DNA from 3 places in the Rhizobium acaciae genome. Region 3 is predicted to be linked to each of the others. Evidence: riboswitches for the same ligand, from Rfam matches in the RefSeq annotation. Region 3 holds a riboswitch; each other region holds the start of a gene.
What was found. A riboswitch is a leader RNA that binds a small molecule or an ion and turns the genes downstream of it on or off. The one in region 3 is predicted to bind cobalamin.
Positions count from the first base shown of each region.

Region 1: linked by a shared signal. The riboswitch ahead of bluB (5,6-dimethylbenzimidazole synthase) and the one ahead of nrdH (glutaredoxin-like protein NrdH) in region 3 are both predicted to bind cobalamin.
Region 2: linked by a shared signal. The riboswitch ahead of cobU (bifunctional adenosylcobinamide kinase/adenosylcobinamide-phosphate guanylyltransferase) and the one ahead of nrdH (glutaredoxin-like protein NrdH) in region 3 are both predicted to bind cobalamin.

Region 1 is NZ_JAPCZO010000001.1:350,466-354,763, reverse strand. Features, by position in the region: gene OLZ32_RS01815 (DUF2865 domain-containing protein) at 1-1,036, shown strand, start outside; gene OLZ32_RS01810 (SDR family NAD(P)-dependent oxidoreductase) at 1,046-1,792, opposite strand; gene bluB (5,6-dimethylbenzimidazole synthase) at 1,950-2,636, opposite strand; cobalamin riboswitch at 2,679-2,866, opposite strand; gene OLZ32_RS01800 (MFS transporter) at 3,041-4,298, shown strand, end outside.
Region 2 is NZ_JAPCZO010000001.1:186,261-190,558, forward strand. Features, by position in the region: gene OLZ32_RS00995 (chloride channel protein) at 1-1,206, opposite strand, end outside; cobalamin riboswitch at 1,466-1,861, shown strand; gene cobU (bifunctional adenosylcobinamide kinase/adenosylcobinamide-phosphate guanylyltransferase) at 2,238-2,747, shown strand; gene cobW (cobalamin biosynthesis protein CobW) at 2,752-3,801, shown strand; gene cobN (cobaltochelatase subunit CobN) at 3,806-4,298, shown strand, end outside.
Region 3 is NZ_JAPCZO010000047.1:20,502-24,799, reverse strand. Features, by position in the region: gene nrdF (class 1b ribonucleoside-diphosphate reductase subunit beta) at 1-259, opposite strand, end outside; gene nrdE (class 1b ribonucleoside-diphosphate reductase subunit alpha) at 457-2,661, opposite strand; gene nrdI (class Ib ribonucleoside-diphosphate reductase assembly flavoprotein NrdI) at 2,640-3,044, opposite strand; gene nrdH (glutaredoxin-like protein NrdH) at 3,059-3,280, opposite strand; cobalamin riboswitch at 3,560-3,785, opposite strand; gene OLZ32_RS38040 (heavy metal translocating P-type ATPase) at 3,950-4,298, opposite strand, start outside.

The DNA of each region.
Region 1 (4,298 bases), on a different contig from region 3:
AAGCAGCGCCGTCTGTGAGGACCTGCGCGGCCGCCTTGCCGACCTGCCGCGATCGATCGGCAATGGCAACGGCCCGGAGGCGCGCCAATATTCCAGCGCCATGGCCGAACAGAACCTTGAGCTGCGCAAGGTTCGCAACGAGCTGCGCAGCAATGACTGCACCTCGGGCAGCATGGTCGTGATCGGCGGCGAGAATGCCGATTATTGCGCCGAACTCGCGCAGTCCGAAGCCCGCATGATCGACAATATCCGCTATCTCCAGGACCGCCGCAACGAACTCGCCGGCCAAAACGGCGCTGATGACGGCACGCGCCGCGAACTGGTCGCGGCTCTCGACCGCAATGGCTGCAACAGCGAAAACTTCTATGCTCCGAGCGATCGCAGCGCCAATGAACCGGCTCCGAGCGTCGAGGAACAGGCGATGCGCACCGATACCTTCATCCCGCTCGGCGGCGGTGAAGAGGTCGATCCGCGCTACGGCCTGCCGCGGGCCGAGATGCTCTCGCCGGTCAGCACCATGTGCGTGCGCAGCTGCGACGGCGGCTTCTTCCCGATCAGCTCGAACGCCACGTCGGTCGATTTCGGCCGCGACGCCCAGACCTGCGCCAAGATGTGCCCGGGCATCGAGACCGAACTGTTCTATCGTGACGTGACAAGCACCGAAGCCTCGAACATGATCTCGGTCGCAACGGGCACGCCCTACAGCGCCATGAAGAACGCCTTTGCCTACAAGAACCGCACGCCCGGGGAAAAGTCCGCCTGCGCCTGCAATCTCACCGCCTATTACGAGGAGATGCGCGGCAAGCAGGCGGTGAGCGAACCGCCGCAGCAGGGCTCGATCAGTACCATTCGCACCAATCCACCGGCGAAGGATACCGCAGCCGCCGCGCCGCAATCATCCTTTCCCGAGCGCCCCTACGATCCGACGCAGAACCGCGTCCGTCAGGTCGGCCCGCAGTTTCTGGCCGGCGATCAGGGCTCGATCGACCTCGCCAATCCGGCAGCACCGGGCCCGCAGCCGCAACAGCAGCAGTGATTGAATGGGTCAGTAGGTCGTACGACCGCCGCTCAGGTCGAAGGTCGATGCGGTCGTGTAGGAGTTCTCTTCGGAGAGCAGCCAGACGACCATCGAAGCGATCTCACGAAGTTCGACAAAACGGTCGCGAGGAATGCGGACGCGCATATATTCGATAAATTCGGCTGTCAGCCCGTCCAATATAGGTGTCTTTGCTGTGGTCGGCGTTACCGCGTTCACGGCGATTCCCGTCTTTGCGAGTTCCTTGCCAAGAGACTTGGTGAAGCCCAGCACACCAGCTTTCGCTGCGCTGTAGGCGGCGATGTTCGGATTTCCTTCCTTGCCCGCAACCGAAGAGATGTTCACGATCCGCCCGTAGTCGCGCTTTGACATGACCGGAACGACGTGCCGGCAGCAGTTAAAGGTTCCCGTGAGGCAGACATCGACGACGTCTTTCCACTCGCCGACATCGTATTCGATCGTGGGTTTTACCGGACCGGTAATCCCGGCGGAATTGACGAGGCCGTCGATACGGCCAAAAATCTCCTCGGTCGTCGCCGCCGCGTTTTTCACGGATAGGGGATCTGCGACATTGACGCCGAAAGCGACTGTGCCGGATCCGAGAGCGGAAGCGCTGTCCCTCGCCATGTCTTCGTTCAAGTCCCAGATGGCCACCTTGCCACCAGACTGGACGACGCGCTCTGCGATCGCGTAGCCGATGCCCCTCGCACCGCCAGTAATTACGATGATGCGTTCCTTCAAGTCGATCATGTTCATAGGGCCGTTATCCTCCGATTGAGCCGCCGATAACCGAGTATCTCTTGGAAACTCCGGGATTTCACCTTCAGCGTATCGATATGAAGGCCAGGAATAAAGATGCCTCGGCCTCTCCCGGCGTCGGCGATACCGACATCGGTTTGCTCACCTTGACTATCTAGGTGTTCAGTCCCCATCCATCGTGGAAGACCAGCTCCTCGAGCGGTAGCCGCTGCCGCCAGCCTTTGACCGAGAGTTCCGGCTCCTCATAGAGCCGGTCGACGAAACCGGCACAGAGCCAGGCGACCACCTCGATGTGCTCGGGTATGCCGAGAATGCTCTTCAGATCGCCTTCGCGAAAAATGCTGACCCAACCGATGCCCACCCCTTCCGCCCGTGCCGCAAGCCAGAGATTCTGGATGGCGCAGACGGTCGAGTATGAATCCATCTTCGGATTGTGCGTGCGCCCCAGCACCACACTGCCGCTGCGTGTCGGATCGCAGGTCACACATATCCCGAGTGGCGCCTCGACGATACCTTCGAGCCTGAGGGAGCGGTATGCCTGCTGCCGCTCGCCCTCAAACATCAGCGCCGCTTCCTCATTGGCCCTGGCAAAGGCGTCCCGGACTTGCGCCCTCACCTCGGCATTCCTCACCAGGATGAAATTCCAAGGCTGCATGAAGCCGACGGAGGGTGCGTGGTGAGCGGCCGTCAGGAGCCTCTGCACAACATCGTCAGGCAAAGGATCGGGTCGAAACTGGCTGCGAACGTCACGCCGCGTCATGATCGCGTGATAGACGGCCTCGCGTTCGGCCAAGGAAAAACCGGACGCCGCCGAAAGGGCATCCTCATCAAAGGGTCGCATCGTCAAATCCCCAACAACGCGACCGCCCCGCTGTCCGCGCGGATCGGTCTATCTTGCCAGGCCGGTCTTCTGACTTGGCGTCATCCGTTTGCCGCAGCCTTCCCGGCAAGAGGCCAGTGGCATGATGAAGCGGCAAGCGTCGGCCTTACAGCGTTGGGCACGTTCCGGTCTTGCACCGGATTCCCGATTCTCCCGCCTTATCGGCGGGCACCTGACGGCGCATCTATTTCAGGAAAGCGGCGCGGCGGCAAGCCGGCTCCGATGCCACCGACACGCTGCATGCGACATCGATTTCATGGACAGAGGCGCGTCGCTGCCTTAGAAACAAACCGATCCTGACCGACGCCCATGACGCCGGACTTTTTCTCTTTGCATTTCGGTTGCCCGTGCCCCGCCTCACACCCATGATCCTTGCGGTCGCCCTGTTCATGGAACAGATGGATTCGACCGTGATCGCCACCAGCCTGCCGGCAATCGCCGCCGATATCGGCACCTCGCCGATCGCGCTGAAGCTCGCCGTCACCAGCTATCTCGTGGCGCTGGCGATCTTCATCCCGATCAGCGGCTGGATGTCCGATCGCTTCGGCGCGCGCAACATCTTCCGCATGGCGATCTTCGTTTTCATGATCGGCTCGATCGCCTGCGCCTTTTCCAACTCGATCACGGCCTTCGTCGTCTCGCGCCTGATCCAGGGCGCCGGCGGCTCGATGATGACGCCGGTCAGCCGCTTGCTGCTGGTCCGGGGAACGCCGCGCCACGAACTTGTCGATGCCATGGCCTGGCTCACCATTCCCGCTTTGATCGGCCCGATCATGGGTCCGCCGATCGGCGGTTTCCTCACCACCTATCTCACCTGGCACTGGATCTTCTGGATCAACGTCCCGATCGGCGTGCTCGGCATCATTCTCGTCACACGTTTCCTGCCGGCCGTCGAGCCACGCAGTCCGCGGCCGATGGACTTCCCCGGCTTCTTCCTTTGCGGCATCGGCTTCTCCGGCTTCGTCTTCGGCGTGTCGGTGATCAGCCTGCCAGCCGTGCCCGTCATCTACGGTTATGTCACGGTTGCGATTGGCATCCTTGCCGGCCTCCTCTACCTCCTGCATGCTCGCCGCGCGCCCTATCCGCTTCTCGACCCGAAGATGTTCCGCTACCCGATGTTTCGGGCGGCGATCCTCGGCGCCTCGAATTTCCGCATGGGGCTCGGCGCCCTGCCCTTCCTGATGCCATTGATGCTGCAGCTCGGCTTCGGCCTGACGCCGCTGCAATCGGGCTCGGTCACCTTCGTCAGCGCGCTCGGCTCCATGGGCTCGAAATTCGCCGCCTCGCGCACCTTCAATGCCTTCGGCTTCCGCATCGTCATATCAATCACCACTTTGCTGGCGGCGATCTTCCTCGGCATCAACGGCCTTTTCACCGCCGAAACGCCGCTGCTCCTGATCATGGCCTGCCTGCTGATCGGCGGCCTGTTCCGCTCCATGGCTTTCTCGGGCGTCAACGCCATGGCCTTCGGCGATGTCGACGACGCCGACAGCAGCCAGGCGACCGCGATCAATGCCGTTGCCCAGCGTATCTCCATGGCGATGGGTGTGGCGATCGCCGGCGGCATCCTCGAAATTTCGAGCAGCTTTCACGACGGCAGGCTGCTGGTCTCTGATTTTCATA
Region 2 (4,298 bases), on a different contig from region 3:
CAGGAACGTCATGGTCAGCGGCCCGCCGATGACGGCGACGGCAAGCGAACTCATGCCGACCACGGCATAGATGACCGGCGTCAGCGTCGCATCGGCGAAATAGGGGCCGCAATAGGCAAAGAGTTTGCCGAGCAGGGCGCCCATGAACAGTGAGGCGAAGAACAGCCCGCCCCTGAAGCCGGAGCCGATCGAGATCGCCGAGGCGAAGGACTTCAAGAGGAAGAGGCCGATCAGCGTCGGGATCGCCACCTCATGGGAAAGGTTGAGATGCAGCGCGCCGTGGCCGGCCGAGAGCACCTGCGGCGAGATCATCGCCAACAACCCGACGATGATGCCGCCGAGAGCCGGACGGAAGGGTGGGGCGATTGAACTCTTGCGCGCCAGCTCCTCGACAAAGGCGACGCCCTGCATGATCAGGATGCCGACACCGGCGCAGAAAGCACCGAGCAGCAGCGCCGGGATATAATCGGCCGGTACGACCGAGCCGAAGCTGCCGATATCGATGGTGAAATCGCTGCCGGCGAGCAGCCTTGCGATCAGGGTGGAGACAAGGGCGGAGACGACGACAGGCGTCAGCGAGACGATCGTATAGGTGCCGATGATCAGCTCGAAAGCATAGAAGGCGCCGGTCAGCGGCGCGTTGAAGGCGGCGGCGATGGCGCCCGCCGCGCCGCAGCCAACGAGGGTGCGCAGGTCCGAGCGACGAAGCTGCAGCTTCAGCCCGAATTTCGAGGCGAGGCCGGCGGCAAGCTGGGTATAGCCGGCCTCCAGGCCGACGGAGGCGCCGAAACCGTTGGAGATCAGGTTCTGCACGGCAACGATGATGCTGTCGGTCAGGGACAGGCGGCCGCCATGCAGCGCATTGGCCTCGATCGGGTCGACCATCGGCTTCTTGCGCCGTTTCGCCAGCACGAAAAGCAGCAGGCCGAGCAGGGCGCCGCCGATGACGGGGGCGGTGAGCAGCAGCAGCTTGTTCTCGATCTCGGACGAGCTCAGCCGTTCGCTGTCGGCGATGCCGAAGACCAGCTGGTGCAGCTCGTTGGAGACATAGCTCATGCCGGTGACGGCGAGACCCGAGATGATGCCGACGACGGCGCCCGCCAGCGACAGGCCGACTTCGCTGCGCCGGGTCAGCGCCCTCAGGCGTCCCGGATCGAAGAAAACACGCAGCGCGCGGAAACCGCGCCGATCCAATTTCATAAGCATGGCTAGACAACTAGGCGGGGAGAGGCCCGGTCAAGGGCGGAGATGGTCGCGCAGTCCGCTTGCGACGCAATTGCGGCGAAAAGCCGGCGGTTGGAATAAATTTCGGTGACGTAAGTCTCTGATAAATGACGATATTTAAGGTAGGGTAAGTCGTGTTTGTGTGGGCACGTCACGTGGCCGGCGATCGGGCGGTCGCCAAGGCCGGTTGACTTCATCCCTGCGCTTGCCTAACCATCCCGATAACGGATGGTCGACTGACCATCCTGACATAACGGATGGTTCCGGATCGGTGTTGCGCCCTTCCGGATGAAAAGGGAATGTGACGGGGCGGACCCAAGCCGGGCGCCTTCATCACAGCCGACCCCGCGACTGTAGAGCGGTCAGGGTCTTCCATCCGGCACTAAGCCCTTCCGGCCAGCGGCTTGCAATCATGCAAGCGGGCGGGATGGGCGACATGCCGGAAAAGCCACTGGATATGCATGGTGATCAACCGGGGTCGGACGCCTCTCAATCTACGAATCGTCCACCTTTTCACTGATGCAGCCGGGAAGGCGAGGATGATCCGCTGGCACGATCAGCGCGACCGGTTTCCGGTCTGCCCCGATCGCGGCCGATAACCGCGAGCCAGGAGACCTGCCATGCGGCCGGGCGAGGAGCCCACACCTGGGCACTATGCCCGCTGCCAGCACGGAGGTTGTCTTGGCTGAACGATTGAATTCAGCGTGGCCTGGTGCGGCGCGCGCGACGCCTCCAAGCAGTGCTGCAAGAGGTGTTCTTTCGGCCGTTTATGTCGAATGCTGGGTCCCTCCCTCTGTCCTGCCGGACATTTCCCCCACAAGGAGGGAGATCGGCAAGCAGCACGACCGTCGTCCTACATCAATTGTTTGGAGAAAAGCTCTCGGCGATTCAATTTCTCCCCTTGTGGGGGAGATGTCCGGCAGGACAGAGGGGGGTGTCACACCCTCAGTAGCCGAGAAAGGTGCACTCGGAACAAGCCACGGCTACGCACTCTCCCTGAGGGGCGTTTGAGCATGACTGCCACCTTCATCCTCGGCGGCGCACGTTCCGGCAAATCCCGGTTCGCCGAAGACCTCGTGACGGCGACCGGCCTCGACCGTCACTATGTCGCGACCGGCCGTGCATGGGACGAGGAGATGCAGGCGCGCATCGCCCAACACAAGGCTGATCGCGGTCCGTCCTGGACGACGCATGAGGAGCCGCTCGATCTTGTCGGCAAGCTCACCGCCATCGACGGACCGGGCCGCATCGTGCTGATCGACTGTCTGACGCTCTGGGTCACCAATCTGATGATGGAGGAGCGGAACATGGCGGCGGAATTCGCCGCCCTTGCCGATTTCCTGCCCGCCGTGAAAGCGCGGCTCGTTTTCGTTTCCAATGAGGTCGGTCTCGGCATCGTGCCCGACAATCGCATGGCGCGCGATTTTCGCGATCATGCCGGCCGGCTGCACCAATCGATCGCGGCGAAGGCCGCCGAAGTTTATTTCATCGCGGCAGGCCTGCCGCTGAAAATGAAGGGTTAAGTCCATGAACCAGCAGAAGATTCCCGCAACCGTCATCACCGGCTTCCTCGGCGCCGGCAAGACGACGATGATCCGCAACCTGCTCACCAATGCCGGCGGCAAGAAGATTGCGCTTATTATCAACGAGTTCGGCGATCTCGGCGTCGACGGCGACGTGCTGAAGGGCTGCGGTGCGGAGAATTGCACCGAGGACGATATCATCGAGCTGACCAATGGCTGCATCTGCTGCACCGTCGCCGATGACTTCATTCCGACGATGACCAAGCTGCTCGAGCGCGAACAGCGTCCTGACCATATCGTCATCGAGACCTCCGGCCTTGCCCTGCCGCAGCCGCTGGTCGCCGCCTTCAACTGGCCCGATATCCGCACGCAGGTGACCGTCGATGGCGTCATCACGGTGGTCGACAGCGCTGCGGTTGCCGCCGGCCGTTTCGCCGACGACCATGATGCCGTCGATGCGCGCCGCGCCGAGGATGAATCGCTCGATCACGAAAGCCCGATCGAGGAGCTGTTCGAGGACCAGCTCACCTGCGCCGACCTCATCGTGCTCAACAAGACCGACCTGATCGATGCCGCCGGCCTTATCAGGGTGCGTGACGAGGTCGCCTCCCGCACCGTCCGCAAGCCTGTCATGATCGAGGCACGGAACGGCGAGGTGTCGGCCGGCATCCTGCTCGGCCTCGGCATCGGCACGGAGGACGATGTCGCCAATCGCAAGTCGCATCACGAGTTGGAGCATGAGGACGGTGCGCCGCACGACCATGACGAATTCGACAGCTTCGTCGTCGAACTCGGACCCATTGCCGATTTCGCCGGCTTCGTCGAAGCGCTGAAGCGCATCATTGCCGCCCATGACGTGCTGCGCCTCAAAGGTTTCGTCGATGTGTCAGGCAAGCCGATGCGTTTGCAGCTCCAGGCCGTCGGCAGCCGCATCGACCATTATTTCGACCGCGCCTGGGGCGCGAGCGAAAAGCGCGCCACGCGCCTCGTCGTCATCGGCCTGCACGAAATGGATCGGGACGCGGTGAGGGCGGCGATCGAAGCGCTGGCGTAACCCGATGCATCTGCTTCTGGCTCAACAGGGAACGATCAGCGACGGCGAGGAGGCAATCGACCTCGGGCAGACGCCGGGCGATATCCTGTTCCTGTCAGCGGCCGACAGCGAGCTTGCCGCGATCGCGGCCGCCCATCGCGATCGCGGGACAGCACCTTCGCTGAGGCTCGCCAGCCTGATGAGCCTCAAGCACCCGATGTCGGTCGACACCTATGTCGAGCGCACGGCGCGGCATGCGAAGCTGATCATCGTGCGTGCGCTCGGCGGCGCCAGCTATTTCCACTATGCGCTGGAGGCGCTGCATGCGGCAGCAGCGCGCGCCGGTGCGCTGATCGCGGTGCTGCCGGGCGACGCCAGGCCGGATGCGGGGCTGGTGCCTTTCTCCAACGTTGATCTCGACGATCTCAACGCGCTCTGGGCCTATCTGATCGAGGGCGGCGATGCCAATGCGCGGGCCTTTCTCGACTATGCCGAGGCGATGCTGTCTGGCGCCGAGA
Region 3 (4,298 bases):
CATCCTCCATCAGCCGGATGGAACCGACGCCGTTCTGGATCGTGTCGAGCAGCGTCAATCCGGTGAAGACGCGGATGGTCAGTTGCTGCTCGGCCGTCGTCAGCGTTGCCCAGGAGGGAATGTCGTTGGAAAGCGGTACTTTCTCCGGCAGCCAGAAATTGCCGGTAAGCCGGTTCCAGACTTCGAGATCCTTGTCGTCCTCGATGCGGTTCCAGTTGACGGCGCGCACGCGGCTGACCGGCTTCAATTGCATATTCATTGTGTTCCCTCTTGAGAAATGTGTCGGGATTTGCCCCTCATCCGCCTGCCGGCACCTTCTCCCCGCCAGCGGGGCGAAGGGGATATGCCGCACCCTTTTCCGACTCTATTGCCGGTTCGTGTGGCAAGTCCCCTCTCCCCGTCAAAACGGGGAGAGGGTTAGGGTGAGGGGCCGATGCTCCGGAGCGAAATATCAAATCACAGCGTGCAGGATACGCAGCCCTGCACCTCGGTGCCGGACAGCGCCATCTGGCGAAGGCGGATGTAGTAGATCGTCTTGATGCCCTTCTTCCACGCATGGATCTGCGCCTTGTTGATGTCGCGCGTCGTTGCCGTGTCGCGGAAAAACAAGGTCAGCGACAGGCCTTGGTCGACATGCTGGGTCGCCGCCGCATAGGTGTCGATGATCTTCTCCGGCCCGATTTCGTAGGCATCCTGATAATAATCGAGATTGTCGTTGGTCATGAACGGCGCCGGATAATAGACGCGGCCGATCTTGCCTTCCTTGCGGATCTCGATCTTCGAGACGATCGGATGGATCGAGGAGGTCGAGTGGTTGATATAGGAGATCGAGCCTGTCGGCGGCACCGCCTGCAGGTTCTGGTTATAGAGGCCGGAAGCCATCACCGCCTTCTTCAACGCGGCCCAGTCTTCCTGCGTCGGAATGTGAATGCCTGACGTCTCGAACAGCGCCTTCACCCTTTCCGTCGCCGGCTCCCAGAGCCGGTCGGTATATTTGTCGAAATATTCGCCGGAGGCATATTTCGAGTGTTCGAAGCCCTTGAAGCTCGTGCCGCGTTCGACCGCCAGAAGGTTCGAGGCGCGGATGGCATGATAGGTCACCGTATAGAAATAGATATTGGTGAAATCGACGCCTTCTTCGGAGCCGTAGAAGATGCGTTCCCGGGCGAGGTAGCCGTGCAGGTTCATCTGACCGAGCCCGATCGCATGGCTCTCGTCATTGCCCTTCTCGATCGAGGGAACCGAGGAGATGTGGCTCATGTCGGAAACAGCCGTCAGCGCCCGGATCGAGGTCTCGATCATCTTGCCGAAATCGCCGGAATCCATTGCCGCGGCGATGTTCAGCGAGCCGAGATTGCAGGAAATGTCCTTGCCGAGATGTTTGTAGGAGAGGTCGTCATGATATTCGCTGGCCTCGCTGACCTGCAGGATCTCCGAGCAGAGATTGCTCATCGAGATGCGCCCGGCGATCGGGTTCGCCCGGTTCACCGTATCCTCGAACATGATGTAGGGATAACCGCTCTCGAACTGGATCTCGGCAAGCACCTGGAAGAATTCACGCGCCTTGATCTTCTTTTTGGAGATGCGGGCGTCGTCCGCCATCTCGCGGTATTTCTCCGTCACCGAAATCTCGGTGAAGGGCACGCCATAGACGCGCTCCACGTCATAGGGCGAGAACAGGTACATGTCCTCGTTATTCCTCGCGAGTTCGAAGGTGATGTCGGGCACGACGACGCCGAGCGACAGCGTCTTGATGCGAATCTTCTCGTCGGCATTTTCGCGCTTGGTGTCGAGGAAGCGCATGATGTCGGGGTGGTGGGCATTGAGATAGACCGCCCCCGCGCCTTGCCGCGCGCCGAGCTGGTTGGCATAGGAGAAACTGTCTTCGAGCAGCTTCATGACGGGAATGATACCCGAGGACTGGTTCTCGATATGCTTGATCGGCGCGCCCGCCTCGCGGATATTCGTCAGCGACAGCGCCACACCGCCGCCGCGCTTCGACAATTGCAGCGCCGAATTGATCGACCGGCCGATCGATTCCATATTGTCCTCGACACGCAGCAGGAAGCAGGAAACCAGTTCGCCGCGCTGCTTCTTGCCGGCATTGAGGAAGGTCGGCGTCGCCGGCTGGAAGCGGCCGGAAATGATCTCGTCGACCATGTCGCGGGCAAGGGTCTCGTCGCCGCGCGCAAGCGCCAGCGCCACCATGCAGATGCGGTCCTCATAGCGCTCGAGATAGCGCTTTCCGTCGAAAGTCTTCAGCGTATAGCTGGTGTAATATTTGAAGGCGCCGAGGAAGGTCGGGAAGCGGAATGTCTTGGCATAGGCCTGGTCGAACAGATCCCGCACGAAATTGAAGGAATACTGATCGAGGACCTCCTGCTCGTAATAGCCCTCGGTCACGAGGTAATCGAGCTTTTCCCGGAGGTTGTGAAAGAACACCGTGTTCTGGTTCACATGCTGCAGGAAATACTGCTTGGCAGCCATTCGATCCTTGTCGAGCTGGATCCTGCCCTGCTCGTCGTAGAGGTTCAGCATCGCGTTCAGCGCGTGATAGTCGAGGGTTTCGGCTGCCTTCGGCGGCCTTTCCCCGGCGGGCTGAGCAAAAGTTTGATGCGGTTTTGCGCCCGCATCCCGCGTCAGGTTTGTTGCCGTGTCCAAAATCGTTCCATTCCGTGTTTGACCTTGGCGACGTCGTCTTCGGTGCCCATGAGCTCGAACCGGTAAAGGTACGGCACCTGGCATTTCTGCGAGACCACGTCGCCGGCGAGCCCGTATGTCTCGCCGAAATTGCTGTTGCCCGCGGCGATCACGCCGCGGATATGTCCTCGGTTTTCCGCATCATTGAGGAAACGGATCACCTGCTTGGGAACGGCACCCTTGCCGCCGTCGCCGCTATAGGTCGGCACGATCAGCACGAAGGGTTCGCGGATATGGAACGCGTCTGCGCCGCTTGGCGGAATCCGCGCCGCGCGCAGTCCGAGCTTGGCGACGAACCGATGGGTATTCTCGGACCGGCTGGAATAATAGACGATCAGGCCCATCGCTTGTCCTCAGGTCAGGAGAGCGCGCTGATCATGTCGGGGCGGAAGCCCGCCCAATGCTGCTCGCCGGCGATGACCACTGGCGCCTGCATGTAGCCGAGACTGCGGACCCGATCGAGCGCTTCGGCATCCTGCGAGATATCGACGATGTCATAATCGACACCCAACCGGTCGAGGGCGCGGTAGGTGGCAGTGCACTGGACGCAGGCAGGCTTGCTGTAGACGATAATGGTCATGATATTCCTCGTGACGACGCGATTGGGCGCAAGACATCGATCGGAAATCTGTCGATATCCGTCGAAAAATCTCTGGTGATTTGAGCTATGCGGCCGTTTAGCCGCTGGGCGTACTCCGCCCTCTACCTCGAGCGGGTGGCGGCCGGAACTGAGATACTGACATGACTTCACCCCGAAGTGGCTCAATGCGAAGGTTTCGGGGGCGGAGGTTCGGGCCTGCGAAACGCGATGCGGAGATTCTCCGCAGCCATGCAACGCGACCTTCCGGACACCCCGCCCGTGGACGTTTCGTTCGAGGCAGGTCTCCTGGCTCACGGGTCAAAGCACCCTGCCCCAGCCTTCCCGGAGCATCATGCTCCAGTGACCTGAAATCGGACAGTTGCTCGCCGCTTACAGTTGCGGGGGCAGCTCCGGCATTGCCGCGCCATAATGGCGAAACGCACCGTATTCCCGTCTTAGCCGCCGATCCTCACGAATCGACGGAACCTCGAACACTAGATATGGTACGCGAATCGATGATGACGTCAACAGATTGTTGTGGCGGCGCAGCAATGGCGGCAACGAATCGCCGTGCCTGTGTATGACGTGGATAACGAAGCGTTAACGGAAAAGCGCTGTGGAGAACCCATCAAGAAACAGCCGGCAAAAGCCGGCTCCCCGAAACGACATTCATATCTTTATCCGAAGCAACCGCAGCGCGTTGATCGTCACCAGCACGGTGGCGCCGGTATCGGCGAGGATCGCCGGCCAGAGCCCGGTGATCCCTATGATCGTCGTCACCAGGAACACCGCCTTCAGTCCGAGCGCGATGGTGATGTTCTGCAGGATATTACGCATCGTCCGCTGCGACAGCGCGATCATCCGCGCCACGTCGCCGACGCGTCCGTGCAGCACGGCGGCATCGGCCGTCTCCAGCGCCACATCGGTCCCGCCGCCCATGGCGATGCCGATATCGGCGGCGGCCAGCGCCGGAGCATCGTTGATGCCGTCGCCGACCTTGGCGACGATGAAGCCCTGG